Regions from separate parts of the Bacillus infantis NRRL B-14911 genome, predicted to be linked through region 1. Evidence: a T-box and tRNA genes for the amino acid it is inferred to sense, from the RefSeq annotation. Region 1 holds a T-box; the other holds one or more tRNA genes.
The links. A T-box is a leader RNA that pairs with one kind of tRNA and senses whether it is charged. The one in region 1 lies ahead of tyrS (tyrosine--tRNA ligase), so its partner is inferred to be a tRNA-Tyr.
Positions count from the first base shown of each region.

Region 2: it has a tRNA-Tyr gene. The T-box ahead of tyrS (tyrosine--tRNA ligase) is inferred to sense a tRNA for this amino acid. The anticodon was not compared.

Region 1 covers NC_022524.1:236,640-244,441, reverse strand. Annotated here, with positions in the region: gene N288_RS01385 (UDP-N-acetylmuramoyl-tripeptide--D-alanyl-D-alanine ligase) at 1-743, opposite strand, end outside; gene N288_RS01380 (D-alanine--D-alanine ligase) at 820-1,893, opposite strand; gene N288_RS01375 (dicarboxylate/amino acid:cation symporter) at 2,244-3,434, shown strand; T-box leader at 3,508-3,721, shown strand; gene tyrS (tyrosine--tRNA ligase) at 3,801-5,048, shown strand; gene N288_RS01365 (SulP family inorganic anion transporter) at 5,097-6,569, opposite strand; gene N288_RS01355 (VOC family protein) at 6,803-7,186, opposite strand; gene N288_RS01350 (carbohydrate ABC transporter permease) at 7,486-7,802, opposite strand, start outside.
Region 2 covers NC_022524.1:1,037,537-1,045,338, reverse strand. Annotated here, with positions in the region: gene N288_RS05550 (cache domain-containing sensor histidine kinase) at 1-968, opposite strand, end outside; gene N288_RS05545 (ABC transporter substrate-binding protein) at 1,106-2,389, opposite strand; gene N288_RS05540 (carbohydrate ABC transporter permease) at 2,464-3,291, opposite strand; gene N288_RS05535 (carbohydrate ABC transporter permease) at 3,291-4,232, opposite strand; tRNA gene N288_RS05530 (tRNA-Gly) at 4,467-4,540, opposite strand; tRNA gene N288_RS05525 (tRNA-Leu) at 4,614-4,695, opposite strand; tRNA gene N288_RS05520 (tRNA-Cys) at 4,741-4,814, opposite strand; tRNA gene N288_RS05515 (tRNA-Gly) at 4,823-4,897, opposite strand; tRNA gene N288_RS05510 (tRNA-Gln) at 4,901-4,975, opposite strand; tRNA gene N288_RS05505 (tRNA-His) at 5,017-5,092, opposite strand; tRNA gene N288_RS05500 (tRNA-Trp) at 5,104-5,177, opposite strand; tRNA gene N288_RS05495 (tRNA-Tyr) at 5,185-5,269, opposite strand; tRNA gene N288_RS05490 (tRNA-Thr) at 5,279-5,354, opposite strand; tRNA gene N288_RS05485 (tRNA-Phe) at 5,365-5,440, opposite strand; tRNA gene N288_RS05480 (tRNA-Asp) at 5,590-5,665, opposite strand; tRNA gene N288_RS05475 (tRNA-Met) at 5,812-5,885, opposite strand; tRNA gene N288_RS05470 (tRNA-Val) at 5,903-5,978, opposite strand; tRNA gene N288_RS05465 (tRNA-Glu) at 5,983-6,057, opposite strand; tRNA gene N288_RS05460 (tRNA-Ser) at 6,073-6,165, opposite strand; tRNA gene N288_RS05455 (tRNA-Asn) at 6,171-6,245, opposite strand; rRNA gene rrf (5S ribosomal RNA) at 6,270-6,386, opposite strand; rRNA gene N288_RS05445 (23S ribosomal RNA) at 6,504-7,802, opposite strand, start outside.

The DNA of each region.
Region 1 (7,802 bases):
TTGCCGAACGAGCGGACTTTCGCCGGACCGCTGTAGCCGTTTAGCCTGTCTTTTAGAAGGGGCTCATCCCCATGATAAATGATCATGCCATCATCCTTCAGGCCCTCGATGATTTCAAGCTTGGCCTTTGCAATACCAGCTCTTGAGCCGAGATCCTGGAGATGGGATTCCCCGATGTTTGTAATCATGACAACATCCGGACGGGCAAGCTTTGTCAGGAACTCAATCTCCCCAAAGCCGCTCATTCCCATTTCAAGGACCGCAACCTCAGTATCTTCCTCCAAAGATAGTAAGGTAAGGGGCAGGCCAAGATGGTTATTATAATTCCCCTCTGTTTTTTGGACCTTGTATCTTAATGATAGAAGACGGGCAGTCATATCCTTCACTGTCGTCTTTCCATTGCTGCCTGTTATCCCGGCCACCTTAATATCCAGCTCATTCCGGTAAGCTTCTGACAGCTGCTGCACTGCCTTGAGCGTGTCCTCTACAACAAGGATCGGCAGGTGAAGCGGCGGATTCGGAACATCCTGCTGCCATAGTGCAGCAGCCGCCCCCTTTCGAAGGGCATCCTCCACAAAACGGTGTCCATCGGTGTGTTCACCCTTGAAAGGAACAAACAGGTTGCCGGGCTCCATTGTCCTTGAATTTATAGATACTCCTTTGATGCTGATGTCTGAAAAAGCCGAGTGGTCATTTAAAACGGGGATCATCCCGGCAATCTGAGCGATTGTACGTTGAATCATTTTTTGCGCCTCCTAACTGTTCTACTAATAGAAAAAGGGACACGGCCACATAGCCGTGCCTCTATCATTTATCACTTCACATTGTATGTTTGATGCTTTGTTTCTCCGTATGCCTTTCAATCGCCAGGTTCACAAGCCTTTCAATCAGCTGCGGATATTCCACGCCTGTATGCTTCCAAAGAAGCGGGAACATGCTGAACGGCGTAAAGCCAGGCATTGTATTGACCTCATTGATCATGACCTTGCCGTCACGCGTCAGGAAGAAGTCTGCCCTTACGAGTCCGGAGCAGTCAAGTGCTTTGAAAGCCCTGATCGACATCTCGTTCAGTGTGCTGTATTCCTCTTCTGTAATTTCAGCAGGAATGATCATGGCTGTATCGCCATCCTCATACTTGGCTTTATAATCATAGAAATCTTTTTTCGGTACGATTTCGCCGGCCACCGAACACTCCGGCTCATCGTTCCCAAGCACGCCGAGTTCAATTTCCCTCGCTGTTACGCCTTCCTCCACAATGATCTTCCGGTCGAACTGGAATGCTTCTTCAAAAGCTGCTGCCAATTCTTCACGATTTGTGCATTTGCTGATTCCTACACTCGATCCAAGATTGGCCGGCTTGACAAAGCAAGGATAGCCAAGTTCTTCTTCCACTTTCTCATAAGCTGTTTCCCCAGCCTTTTGCCATTCGCTGCGGACGAACCATACATAGTTGACCTGAGGCAGGCCAGCCTGGGCAAAGATATTCTTCATGATGACTTTATCCATGCCTGCAGATGAGGCAAGCACGCCATTGCCGACATATGGAAGGTTAAGGAGCTCAAGCATCCCCTGAACCGTGCCGTCTTCGCCATTCGGACCGTGAAGGAGCGGAAAGATAACGTCAAAGCTGCTTTCTTCAGCTGACTTGAACATAGCCGGTGCCAGGGCTGCAGGCGACATAGCCTCTCCCTGTGAGAACTCCAGCTGCTTGACGCTTTCAGCCGGTGCTTCGAGCATCGGGCCCTTCACCCATTCCCCTTCCTCGGTTATGTAAACAGGATATATATCGAATTTCTCCAAATCCAAGGCTTTAATGACAGCAAGAGCCGTCTGCATTGATACTTTATGCTCTGCGGATTTTCCGCCGTATAATAATCCAAGCTTCTTTTTCATCAAAAGGAACCCTCCATTTATTCAATCACATGTTTCATTTTACCACTCCAAAAGCGAAAAAGGCGTGATTGACTATTGTTATTTGCAGGAATTTTTTTCTTTCCCAGTCTGCCCTGCTTTCTATATATGTATGATTTCCTATGCCCATCTGCCACCATTAACCCTAATTCCCCCATCCCCCTGGATAACTGGTTCTTAGGTATTATTCTCAAATAGCATTCCAGGTGATATAGTTTGAATTTATAGAATATTTTTATTTATTTTCTTTTAAAAATTCCCACTTAACAAGAAAGGTTTACGACTGTATAATCCACGTTATACAAACAAATGTGTTTTTAAGGAGGACAACAATGAAACAGCTAGGACTACTCCCCAGAATTATTCTTGCAATAGCTTTAGGCATTTTAATTGGTTCTTTTTCACCCGAAGGAGCCATCAGGCTGTTCGCTACATTCAACAGCCTGTTCGGAAACTTTCTCGGCTTTGCTATCCCTTTAATCATCATCGGGTTCATTGCTCCCGGCATCGGGACAATGGGAAAAGGTGCCGGCAAGCTTCTCGGCATTACAACAGGGTTTGCTTATGCCTCTACCATCGCTGCAGGGACAGCCGCCTATTTTGCCGCTGTCAGCCTGTACCCTGCCCTGCTTAAGAATCAGAGCTTAAAAGAATTCGGGAATCCGGAAGAAGCACTCGCTGCTCCTTTTTTCCAGGTGGACATGCCGCCGGTCATGGGCGTTATGACAGCACTGCTGCTTGCTTTCACAATCGGGCTTGGACTTGCCGGCCTGAAAAGCAATGCTTTGCAGGACGTGATGGATGATTTCCGCACTATCATTGAAATGCTAATCGAAAAAATCATTATCCCTTTGCTGCCATTCCATATCTTTGGGATCTTTGCTAATATGACGCACGGCGGACAGGTTGGAAGCATCATCAGTGTATTCGCAAAAGTATTTATCATGATTATTGCCCTTCATTTCCTTTTCCTGCTTTTGCAGTACACAGCGGCAGGGGCTGCCGCCCGGAAGAATCCTTTCTACCTGCTGAAGTCCATGCTTCCTGCTTATTTCACTGCGCTCGGGACCCAGTCTTCTGCCTCAACAATCCCTGTCACGCTGAAACAGGTTAAAAAGCTGGGCGCTCGGGAAAAGACAGCAGATTTCGCTGTGCCGTTACTGGCAACGATCCATTTATCCGGGAGCACCATCACACTAGTGAGCTGTTCCATTGCGGTTCTTATGCTCCAGGGTGAAGCAGTATCCTTCGGGCAGATGTTCCCGTTTATCATGATGCTCGGGATCACGATGATTGCCGCTCCAGGCGTTCCCGGGGGCGCTGTCATGGCTGCCCTCGGCCTGCTGGAATCTATGCTTGGCTTTAATGGGACAATGACCGCTTTGATGATTGCCCTCTATCTTGCCCAGGACAGCTTTGGCACTGCCTGCAACGTAACAGGCGACGGCGCCATCACAATTCTGGCAGACAAAGCAAGCGGAAAGAAAGCCGTTCCGCTCAAAAATGAAGCAAAAGCTGTTTAGCCTGAAAATTACTTTTGACATCTCCTGGATAATCATCTAAACTGTTTCTAACATTCAGTAAACAGAAACTAATAGATGAGTTATGACAGGAATCAGTAGGGTTTGCTTCCCTGTTTGAAGAGAGCCGGTGTTTGGTGCGAACCGGTACAAAAGCAAACGTGAATTACCTCCTTGAACATTCTTTGTGAAACATGAAGTAGCAAAGGACGGACGGTCCGTTATCCGAACGAGCGGAAGACAAGTGTCTTCAACAAGGGTGGTACCGCGTGCAAAACCACGTCCCTTTTTACAGGGATGTGGTTTTTTTGTGCGTTCAAAACTCATCAGGAAGTGCCGCAAACAAAAAAAACATAAGGAGGATATATCGTGGAGAATTTTATAGAAAAGCTGAACCCCGACCAGAAAAAGGAGCTTGAAAGGCAATATCAGCTTTATACCAGCGGCACTCAGGATGTGGTGCCTCTTCAGGAGCTGAAAAATAAGATCGCCAAATCACTCTTCCTCGGCAAGCCGCTGAAGGTGAAGCTCGGGCTTGATCCGTCCGCACCTGACGTCCACCTGGGCCATACTGTCGTATTGAACAAGCTGAAGCAATTCCAGGAAAATGGCCATACCATCCAGCTGATCATCGGCGACTTTACCGGAAAAATCGGGGATCCCACCGGAAAATCTGCAGCAAGAAAACAGCTGAATGACGAAGAGGTGAAGCATAATGCGGAAACCTACTTCGAGCAATTCGGCAAAGTGCTTGATATGGGCAAGGCCGAGCTTCATTATAATTCCAAGTGGCTGTCTGCCCTTCATCTCCAGGATGTCATCGAGCTGGCCGGCAAAATCACAGTCGCCCGCCTGCTCGAGCGGAATGATTTTTCTGAACGGCTTGGGGCAGGGAAGCCCATTTCTCTCCATGAGTTTTTCTACCCGCTCATGCAGGGCTATGATTCAGTAATGCTCGAAAGCGATATTGAACTCGGCGGCAATGACCAGCATTTCAATGTCCTCATGGGAAGGCATTTACAGGAGCACTATGGCAAAGAAAAACAAGTGGTAATCCTTGTTCCTCTTTTGGAAGGGCTCGATGGAAAAGAGAAAATGTCAAAGTCCAAGAACAATTACATCGGGGTGGACGAAAAGCCGGAGGATATGTACGGTAAAGCCATGTCGATTCCAGATGAACTGATGGAGAAATACTTCCGCCTTGCTACAAGCCTGCCTCTTGCTGAGAAGATGTCCATCCAGGAAAAGCTTGAAGAAGGGTCACTTCATCCCCGCGATGCTAAAATGCAGCTTGCCAGAACCATTGTCAGCATGTACCACGGACATGAGGCTGCCGAAAAGGCGGAAGACCATTTCAAAAGCGTGTTCCAGCAGGGCTCCATGCCGGAAGACATGCCTGCCCTTACATGGGATGGCAGTGATGAGCCCGATCTGCTGGAATTGCTGATGTTTGCCGGCTTCTTCCCTTCCAGAAGCGAAGCCAGATGGATGGTTCTAAACGGCGGTGTCAGGATGAATGGCGAAAAGGCTGAAGACATTAACACGAAGGTTTCTTTGCAGGCAGAGCTGATCCTGCAAGTTGGAAAGAGGAAATTCGCCAGGATAAAAAAGGTATAAAATAAAAAAAGGGAAGACACCGTTTAGGATATCTTCCCTTTTTCTATATTAATGGCCGGAAAGCTTTGCGCCTTCCTGTTTGTGGACAGCCAGCTTATCAACCAGATGCAGGCTCGGCTCATTGAGGCCGATCAGCTGGACGCTTGTTCCATTTTCGCGGAGCTTCATCACAATTTTATCAATGGCAGCTACAGCAGAGTCATCCCAGACATGTGCTTCAGAGAGATCGATGACTACTTCCTTCGCCGTTTCCTTCAAATTAAAACTGCCGGCAAAATCAGTAACAGAAGCGAAGAACAGTTGTCCTGTCACTTTATAGGTGCGTTTTCCTGCTTTTTCATCCAGGATCGTCGACACCTTTACCTTTGAGATTTTGGCAACGAAGAATATTGCACTGAGGAGCACCCCAGCAAACACGCCTTTAGACAGGTCATGAGTGAAGACAACTGTTACAACGGTTACGACCATGACAATGGAGTCCGTGGCAGGAACCTTTGCCATATTGCGGAGAGAAGTCCAGTCAAATGTACCAATGGATACCATAATCATGACTCCTACTAGCGCAGCCATCGGAATCTGGACAACCAGGTCGCCGAGAACGAGAATCAGGAACATCAGGAACACACCGGCTGTCAAGGTAGATAACCTTCCCCGGCCCCCTGACTTCACATTAATGACGGATTGGCCAATCATCGCACAGCCGGCCATCCCGCCGAAAAATCCATTAATGATATTGGCAATCCCCTGCCCTCTGGCTTCACGGTTTTTGTTGCTTTCCGTGTCGGTCATATCATCGACAATGGAAGCAGTCAAAAGTGACTCAAGCAGGCCGACAATGGCCAGTCCGAGGGAATAAGGGAAAATAATCTTCAGTGTTTCCAGGTTCAGCGGGATATCCGGAATCAGGAAGACCGGAAGCTTTCTTGTCAGCTCTCCCATGTCTCCTACTGTCCGTACATCCGAACCTGTCGTTATCGCAATGATAGAAATGACAATAATGGCAACAAGCGGCGATGGGACAGCCTTTGTCATGCGCGGAAACAAATAAATGATCGCAAGCGCACCGGCTACCATGGCATACATGACCCATGTAGCATCGACAAACTGTTCAAGCTGCGCCATAAAAATCAAGATGGCGAGCGCATTCACAAATCCGATCATCACGGACCTTGGAATGAATTTCATAAACCTGGCCAGCTTAAAGACACCCAGCAGCAGCTGAATGATCCCGGTCAGGATGGTGGCAGCGAACAAGTACTGGAGCCCATGGTCTGCAACAAGCGTAACCATCAGCAGCGCCATGGCTCCTGTTGCCGCTGAAATCATCCCCGGCCGTCCGCCGACAAATGCAATAATGACCGCAATGCAAAAAGAAGCATAGAGACCGACCATCGGGTCTACACCTGCAATAATGGAGAAGGCGATCGCCTCGGGAATCAGCGCAAGCGCTACGACAATCCCGGCCAGGATATCTCCTCTGACATTGCCAAACCATTGTTCTTTAATTGATAAACCTTTCAAATGAACACCCCTTAATTTATTTGGATTTATAATGTGACTTTGAACTCTCATCAAAGTCCGGGCCGACAAAAACATAGAGTATCATACCATATTCCAGATAATTTACAAGAGGTGGTGTAAGCGCTGCATTAGTGATTTTCTGCTGTTTTTCTTTGATTTTCTTTAAAATACTTATCCGGATGAATCCTGATGATGCAAAAAAATAAGCCCTCGAAAAAGAGGGCCAGGCGTTTTTAGCCGATAGGCGTGCAAATCTCAATATAATGCCCATCCGGATCTTCCATATAAGCGACAGTCTGCCCCCATGGCTTTTTTACCGGCTCCAGCAAAATGCGGACTCCTGCCTTGCGTGCCTTTTCAATTGTCCCTTCCACATCCTCCGTCACAAAGCCCAGCTCCATCGTCTGCTCTTCCCGGAAACCTGCTGGTATTGGAAGATCTGTCAGTTCACGCCCATTTTCCCGAGTGTTCATGGAAAGGATCGTACTGCCTGTGTCATATTCTATATAGGTGCCGAATTCATTTTTCAGATTGAGACCGAGAAGTTCGCCATAAAACTGCTTCGTCTTTTCCAAATCCTCAACATATAAAATGATATAGCCCAGCTTCAAATCCATCATTAAACTCCTTCCACGGGCCTGTCTTTTTCAGGCCGGTTTTTCATTATTTTTTTGTGCTTTTATTATGAAGCGGTGCGAACGTACCTCTGCATATGCTGTCCGCAAGATTTCATCGTGCAATTCCCTCAGCTTTTTCTCGTATCCTTCAGAAGAAACCCTTCAATCTGCCAGGAGGCCCCTTAATCGGGTTGCTAACTGTCAGTTAGCAAGTAATAAATAAGTATCAAACTCCTTTTCTTAATTTTAGCACAATTTGTATATGAAAATAAAAAGGACCTTATCAAAGGTCCCAGCGATTATTTATCTCCAGTAAAAGATATGCCTTTCATAAAATATTTATTAAAGAAAGCATAAATGACCAGTACAGGCAGCGTAAACACCATTGAGGCAGCCATGATATAGTTCCAATAGCTGATGAACTGACCTTTAAATGAGTTTAATCCGAGCGGCAGAGTGAACAGCTCTGGATCAGACAAAATAATGAGCGGACGCATGAAATCATTCCATGACCCCATAAAGACAAAAATGGCCTGGGCAGCCAAAGCAGGCTTTGCCATCGGAAGGACAATGCGGAAAAAGGTGCCGAACTTACCCAGTCCATCCAGTGCAGCCG
Region 2 (7,802 bases), 800 kb from region 1:
ATCGGGGAGGTGATTCTAAAAGAAACGAATAAGGTGGCAAGGATAACCAGCGTTAACCCGATAATGCCGAAAAGGATGTTGATTTTCGCAACGCTAAAAGCGCTTTCATACAAAGTTGTATCCGGGACCCGCTTCACGAGGAACCAGCCGCCCGCACTTTCTTCCATCTGCTCGTAAATCATCATGCCGCTGAAATCATCTTTCTTCCATTCAAGTGTCCCCGCCTTATTTCCTGAACTCACAATGGCATCCACCCATTTTTCGGGCACCTGTCCGCTTGCAGCATCCTTGTCAGAGCTATAAATGAGAAGGCCATCCTGAGATACAATATAAAATTCCTCGCTTCCCGGAGTATAAAGATTCCTGCTGAGATTCACGATGTCATCCGGAGCGATCTCAAGAGTAATGTAGGCCAGCACATTGTCTGATGGAATATTTGTAAACGCACGATGCACTGCCATGATATTCCGGGAATTCGTCTGTTCCATCAGCGGTTCAATATACATATGCGAGGAGCTGTCCCTGGCTCTATTGAAGGCCTCTGCGCTTTTAGCGCTCCTTCCTTTCATGAAGACGACTGTAGACCTCCTGGAAGCGGAGATGACCCTGTCTTCGTCTGCAAAGGCTATTTGGACCCTGTTAATGGTATCCCCGGCATAAAGGATGGTTTGGACCACATTTTTCATGATCCCGATTGTTAAATAATTGTCCTCATCTTTAGAAGACCTCAGGAAATTTAAGAAGCCGGGATTATTGTACAGAGACAATGTCAATCCATTCAGCTCATTCATATAGCTCTCCAGGTTGATTTTGCCCTGATAGAGAAGCTTGCTGTTTTCCTCTACAGCCTGATTTTTCAAAAACTCCTTCGTATGGAAGTAGGTAATGATAATCGATGTGCCGAAAGGAATGATTGTGATCAGCAGCAGCAGGACGATCAGTTTATTGCGGATACTGTTCTTAATCATAAATAGTCCTCCCCAGGCCCTGATAATGTAAGTATATATGGGACAGGGTGAGACATGCTAAAGATTTTTTCATTTATGGAAAATAAAAAGCATGCCTTGTTGCAGACATGCTTTTTATCCTGGCAGTGATCTCTGCTTTACTTTAAGTTATCCCAGGTTTTCTGGAACCTCTCTAGCAGAGTATCATAATCAATTTTACCTGCAGCATATTCCTGGATGCTAGCGGCGAATTCCTTGTTCGCTCCATCCGGCCATCTGAACCATGTCCACGGAATTGTTTTCTCTTCTTTGGAGTACTCAAGGATTGACTGGCCAAGATCGCCAAGACCTGATGCCTCAATATTGTCAAAAGCAGGGATGAAAGCAAATTCCTCGGTTAAATAGCGTTTACCTGTATCAGAAGATACCATCCATTCCAGGAACAATTTAGCTTCATCCAGGTGCTCGGAATTCTTATTCAGAACCCAGTTATTCGGGACCCCAACAGGGAGGCGGTCAGCATTTTTGTCATCTGAGATCGGAATCGGCAAAAAGCCCATATTCATATCAGGATTAACCTCATAGATCATATTTTCAGTCCAGTTCCCCTGCTGCAGCATGGCAGTCTGGCCTGCGGCAAATTGGGTGACCTGCGTGTTATAGTCAGTGGTCAATGGATTATCATTTCCAAAATTGATTTCTGTATCAAGCACTTCTTTAAACTGCTTGAATTGCTCATTATCTGTAAACTTCTCTGTACCATCATAAAGTCCTTCAATAAAGGCAATAGGATCTTCCTGTTGGGCAAAAGGGATATTCAGCAAGTGCTGCCCGATGACCCACCATTCCCCATATCCGGCTGAGAAAGGTGTAGTGCCGCTGTCCTTCAGTTTCTCAGCAGCATCCTTGAGCTCTGTAATATTGGCCGGAGGCTCCTTAATGCCTGCTTTCTCAAACAAATCTTTATTATAGACAAATCCGTATCCTTCAAGGTTGACCGGCATGCCATAAAGCTTGCCGTCTGTATCTGTCATCGGCACTTTGCCGATCGGGAGAAGATGCTCAACCCATGGCTCATTGGATAGGTCGGCCAGATGCTCCTTCCACAGTTCCAGTTCTTTAAAGCCGCCATTGTTGAAAATATCCGGCTGTTCGCCAGAAGCAAATTTCGCTTTCAGCGCAGCACCGTAATCGGCACCGCCGCCAACAGTTTCCAGCTTTACTTTGATATTGGGATGCTCGGCTTCGAACTCAGTGATCATCTCCTGAAGCTGGTCGGCAATTTCAACTTTAAATTGGAACAGGTTGAGAGTAACCGTCTCTTCCCCGGTATCCTTTGTCCCCTCTTTATCATCAGTTCCAGAAGTGCTTCCTGACGAACAGCCGGCCAAAATCCCGAATGTGAAAAGCAGGGACAGGCAAATAAGCAATAAGCGTTTCATTGTCATTGACCTCCTTGAATTCTATTTATATATCATTTTAGCGGTACATTCTAGCCGCCGCTAAAATTTGATATCTATTTGATGGAGCCTGATGCTATGCCTTTAATAATATGCTTCTGCAGGAACAGGAAGAAGATGATGACCGGCGTAATGCCAAGTACAAGCGCTGCCAGGCCCATATCCCACTGTTTTGTATATTGGGCAAAGAAGGAGCTGGTGGCGAGCGGGATTGTTCTCAGCTCGGCATCCTGCAGCACCAGGAGCGGAAGAAGGAAATCGTTCCAGATCCATAAGGTATTAAGGATGACAACCGTCACTGTAATCGGCTTTAAAAGCGGGAAAACGATCCTCCAAAAAACCCCGAACTGGCTGCACCCATCAATCAGCGCCGACTCTTCTATCTCCCTTGGAACCGTTTTGACAAATCCATGGTAAAGGAACAGGGAAAGAGGAACGCCAAACCCGAAATACATCATAATCAGTCCGGGAATGCTGTTCGTCATATTCAGGGCGCCTCCGAGCTTCATAAGCGGGATCATAACCGTCTGAAAGGGAATGACCATTGCTGAGACAAAAAGGATAAACAGAATCTTGCTGAAGCGCCCGGGAGTCCTCACCATTTTCCATGCAGCCATTGAACTGATGATTACCAGGCCAATATTGCTGAGCACAGTAATGATCAGTGAATTCCAGAATGCCCTTGGAAAATTAATGATTTCCCAAACCTTCGAATAATTAGCAAATAACACTTCCTTTGGAAAAGCAGCTGCATCCAATAAGATTTCAGCAAAGCTTTTGACTGAATTAACCGCCACAAAATAGAAGGGGATCAGAAAAATCAGCCCAAGAATGATGCCGATTATCTCCAGCAGAAACGTCCTTCCTGTATACTTGCGATTCATCAGGCTTCAACCTCCTTCCTTTTCGTCATAATTACCTGAACCGATGTAAACACGGCGACAATCAGAAAGAAAAGAATCGATTTGGCCGTCCCGAGACCATAGCGGTTATTTTGGAAAGCCTCCTGATAAATGTTGATGGCTACAGACTGTGTTGAATTAAACGGTCCCCCATTTGTAAGAGAAAGATTTAAATCAAAGATCTTAAAGGCCATTGATATAGTCAAAAAGAAACAAATAGTGAAAGCCGGAATGATCAGCGGTATAATGATGCGGGTAAGAAGCGTCCAGTTTGAAGCCCCGTCAATCCTTGCCGCCTCAAGAAGGGAATGGTCCACTCCCTGCAGGGCTGCGATATAAATCACCATCATATAGCCGCTCACCTGCCATGCAAACACAATGACAATTCCCCAAAATGCTGTAGTCTCATCCCCCAGCCAGGCAAGCTTGAAAAACGCCAGGCCAGTCAAATTTCCGATGGAAGCAAACGCTTTGACAAAGATAAACTGCCAGATGAACCCAAGCAGCAGTCCTCCAATTACATTCGGTATAAAGAAGACGGTTCTGAGAATATTCCGTGTCTTCAAGGCCGCGTTAAGTAGCAGGGCAAGTCCAAATCCAATTAAATTGCTGATAACTACTGAGGCCAGCATGAACTTGGTTGTAAACAAGAAAGATTGGAAAAAGTTCGGATCATCCTTGAAAATTTTGATATAGTTTTGCAGCCCGACCCATTCGACAGCTGAGCTTACACCATTCCATGAGGTAAAGGAATAATATAAACCCATAAGGAATGGTATCACCTGAATAAGGACAAAGAATAAAATGGCCGGTCCGGTAAAAGCCGCATAAATTAATATACTTCGAAGACGTGCTTTTCTTTTGCTTGTTCTCTTTGTTACAGCGTCCGCCTTTATGGGAGCCAACTCTGTTTTTGCATCCAATTTTACTCTCACCGCCTTTTGTAATCGCTTTCTTTTATTATAGGAGGCTATCAAATAAAAAGGGGCAACATAATTGACCAAAAGAGGGGGAAAATTTTGACTTCTTCATAGAGAAGAAAGACTGGCTGACATCTTACCGTAACCCACGGGTCATGCCTTATCGGGATCAAGACAAAGAAAAAACGCAATGCTTCGTTTTCTGAAAACGAAACACTGCGTTGATGAAATTATGTATGGAGCGGGTGATGGGAATCGAACCCACGACATCAGCTTGGAAGGCTGAGGTTTTACCATTAAACTACACCCGCATCGAAAATTGCTGAAATTTGTCGATGCCTTTTCAAAAATAAAAACAGGAAACCCTGTATAAAAAGAAAATGATACCGGTGGCCGGGGTCGAACCGGCACTCCAGAAGGAACACGATTTTGAGTCGTGCGCGTCTGCCAATTCCGCCACACCGGCATATCATTTAATTTATCGTTCATTCTCCATTTCCTGTAATTGGAATGGAGGCGGCAACCGGAATCGAACCGGTGATAAAGGTTTTGCAGACCTCTGCCTTACCTCTTGGCTATGCCGCCAGAACGTTTGGAGCGGAAGACGGGATTCGAACCCGCGACCCCCACCTTGGCAAGGTGATGTTCTACCACTGAACTACTTCCGCAAATGGCTGGGCTAGCTGGATTCGAACCAACGCATGACGGAGTCAAAGTCCGTTGCCTTACCGCTTGGCTATAGCCCAATAATATGATATGCATAGAATGCAATATTGTGATTAAAAAATGGGGCGACTGATGGGAATCGAACCCACGAATGTCGGAACCACAATCCGATGCGTTAACCACTTCGCCACAATCGCCATAATAAAATTGGCAGGGGTAGTAGGAATCGAACCCACACTGGAGGTTTTGGAGACCTCTGTTCTACCTTTAAACTATACCCCTGTATGAATGGTGGAGGGGGACGGATTCGAACCGCCGAACCCTGAGGGAGCGGATTTACAGTCCGCCGCGTTTAGCCACTTCGCTACCCCTCCACGTTAAGGTGGTGCCGGCTAGAGGACTTGAACCCCCAACCTACTGATTACAAGTCAGTTGCTCTACCAATTGAGCTAAACCGGCTTACAAACAATGGTGGCTCAGGACGGAATCGAACCGCCGACACAAGGATTTTCAGTCCTTTGCTCTACCGACTGAGCTACTGAGCCATAATAAAATTTTCATCCAAAACCTTTTATACTTTAAGTCCTTTGTTCGTCAGTTCTTACGAACTTCCTCACAGATTGCCGCAGGAGCTGTTCAATGAAGGTAGCAATCTGCTCTACCGACTGAGCTACTGAGCCTAATTAAATTTAAATGGCGGTCCCGACGGGAATCGAACCCGCGATCTCCTGCGTGACAGGCAGGCATGTTAACCGCTACACCACGGGACCATTTTATAAATTTGGGTCTTGATTATGCCCGAGAAGCCTGCAGGACTGACTCTTCCTCTTCCAGATGACTCAAGGAAGCAAATCCGTTGAGGCAACTCGCAGCATATTCATTGCAGTGTCGCTCGTCGCTACACCACAGGACCAGATTGCGGGGGCAGGATTTGAACCTGCGACCTTCGGGTTATGAGCCCGACGAGCTACCGGACTGCTCCACCCCGCGACAATAAAAAGTTATAATGGTGGAGGATGACGGGATCGAACCGCCGACCCTCTGCTTGTAAGGCAGATGCTCTCCCAGCTGAGCTAATCCTCCGAAATGGTGACCCCTACGGGATTCGAACCCGTGTTACCGCCGTGAAAGGGCGGTGTCTTAACCGCTTGACCAAGGGGCCATTATATAATTTAAATGGCGGAGAGCAAGGGATTTGAACCCTTGAGACAGCTATAAACCGCCTACACGATTTCCAATCGTGCTCCTTCGGCCACTCGGACAGCTCTCCATAATTGGCTCCGCAGGTAGGATTCGAACCTACGACCGTTCGGTTAACAGCCGAATGCTCTACCACTGAGCTACTGCGGAATGATAGTATATTAGAATACTTTCGCCCGGCAGCGTCCTACTCTCACAGGAGGAGAACCTCCAACTACCATCGGCGCTGAGAAGCTTAACTTCCGTGTTCGGTATGGGAACGGGTGTGACCTTCTCGCTATCGCCACCAGACTATTTTTTCAAGACAAGTATTATTATACCGTCTTTTTATTATTTTGCAAGAGAATTTTTAAATTTTATTCCCTCAAAACTAGATAATGCAGAAGAAGAATTACAAAGCAATCAAATGTGGTTAAGTCCTCGATCTATTAGTATCTGTCAGCTCCACGTGTCACCACGCTTCCACCTCAGACCTATCAACCTGATCATCTTTCAGGGATCTTACTAGCTTGACGCTATGGGAAATCTCATCTCGAGGGGGGCTTCATGCTTAGATGCTTTCAGCACTTATCCCTTCCGCACATAGCTACCCAGCGATGCCTTTGGCAAGACAACTGGTACACCAGCGGTGCGTCCATCCCGGTCCTCTCGTACTAAGGACAGCTCCTCTCAAATTTCCTGCGCCCACGACGGATAGGGACCGAACTGTCTCACGACGTTCTGAACCCAGCTCGCGTACCGCTTTAATGGGCGAACAGCCCAACCCTTGGGACCGACTACAGCCCCAGGATGCGATGAGCCGACATCGAGGTGCCAAACCTCCCCGTCGATGTGGACTCTTGGGGGAGATAAGCCTGTTATCCCCGGGGTAGCTTTTATCCGTTGAGCGATGGCCCTTCCATGCGGAACCACCGGATCACTAAGCCCGACTTTCGTCCCTGCTCGACTTGTAGGTCTCGCAGTCAAGCTCCCTTGTGCCTTTACACTCTGCGAATGATTTCCAACCATTCTGAGGGAACCTTTGGGCGCCTCCGTTACTTTTTAGGAGGCGACCGCCCCAGTCAAACTGCCCGCCTGACACTGTCTCCCGCCCCGATCAGGGGCGCGGGTTAGAATTTCAATACAGCCAGGGTAGTATCCCACCAATGCCTCCACCGAAGCTGGCGCTCCGGCTTCAAAGGCTCCTACCTATCCTGTACAAGCTGTACCAAAATTCAATATCAGGCTGCAGTAAAGCTCCACGGGGTCTTTCCGTCCTGTCGCGGGTAACCTGCATCTTCACAGGTACTATAATTTCACCGAGTCTCTCGTTGAGACAGTGCCCAGATCGTTACGCCTTTCGTGCGGGTCGGAACTTACCCGACAAGGAATTTCGCTACCTTAGGACCGTTATAGTTACGGCCGCCGTTTACTGGGGCTTCGATTCAGAGCTTCGCTTGCGCTAACCCCTCCTCTTAACCTTCCAGCACCGGGCAGGCGTCAGCCCCTATACTTCGCCTTGCGGCTTCGCAGAGACCTGTGTTTTTGCTAAACAGTCGCCTGGGCCTATTCACTGCGGCTTTTCCGGGCTATTCACCCTAAAAAGCACCCCTTCTCCCGAAGTTACGGGGTCATTTTGCCGAGTTCCTTAACGAGAGTTCTCTCGCTCACCTTAGGATTCTCTCCTCGCCTACCTGTGTCGGTTTGCGGTACGGGCACCTTTTCCCT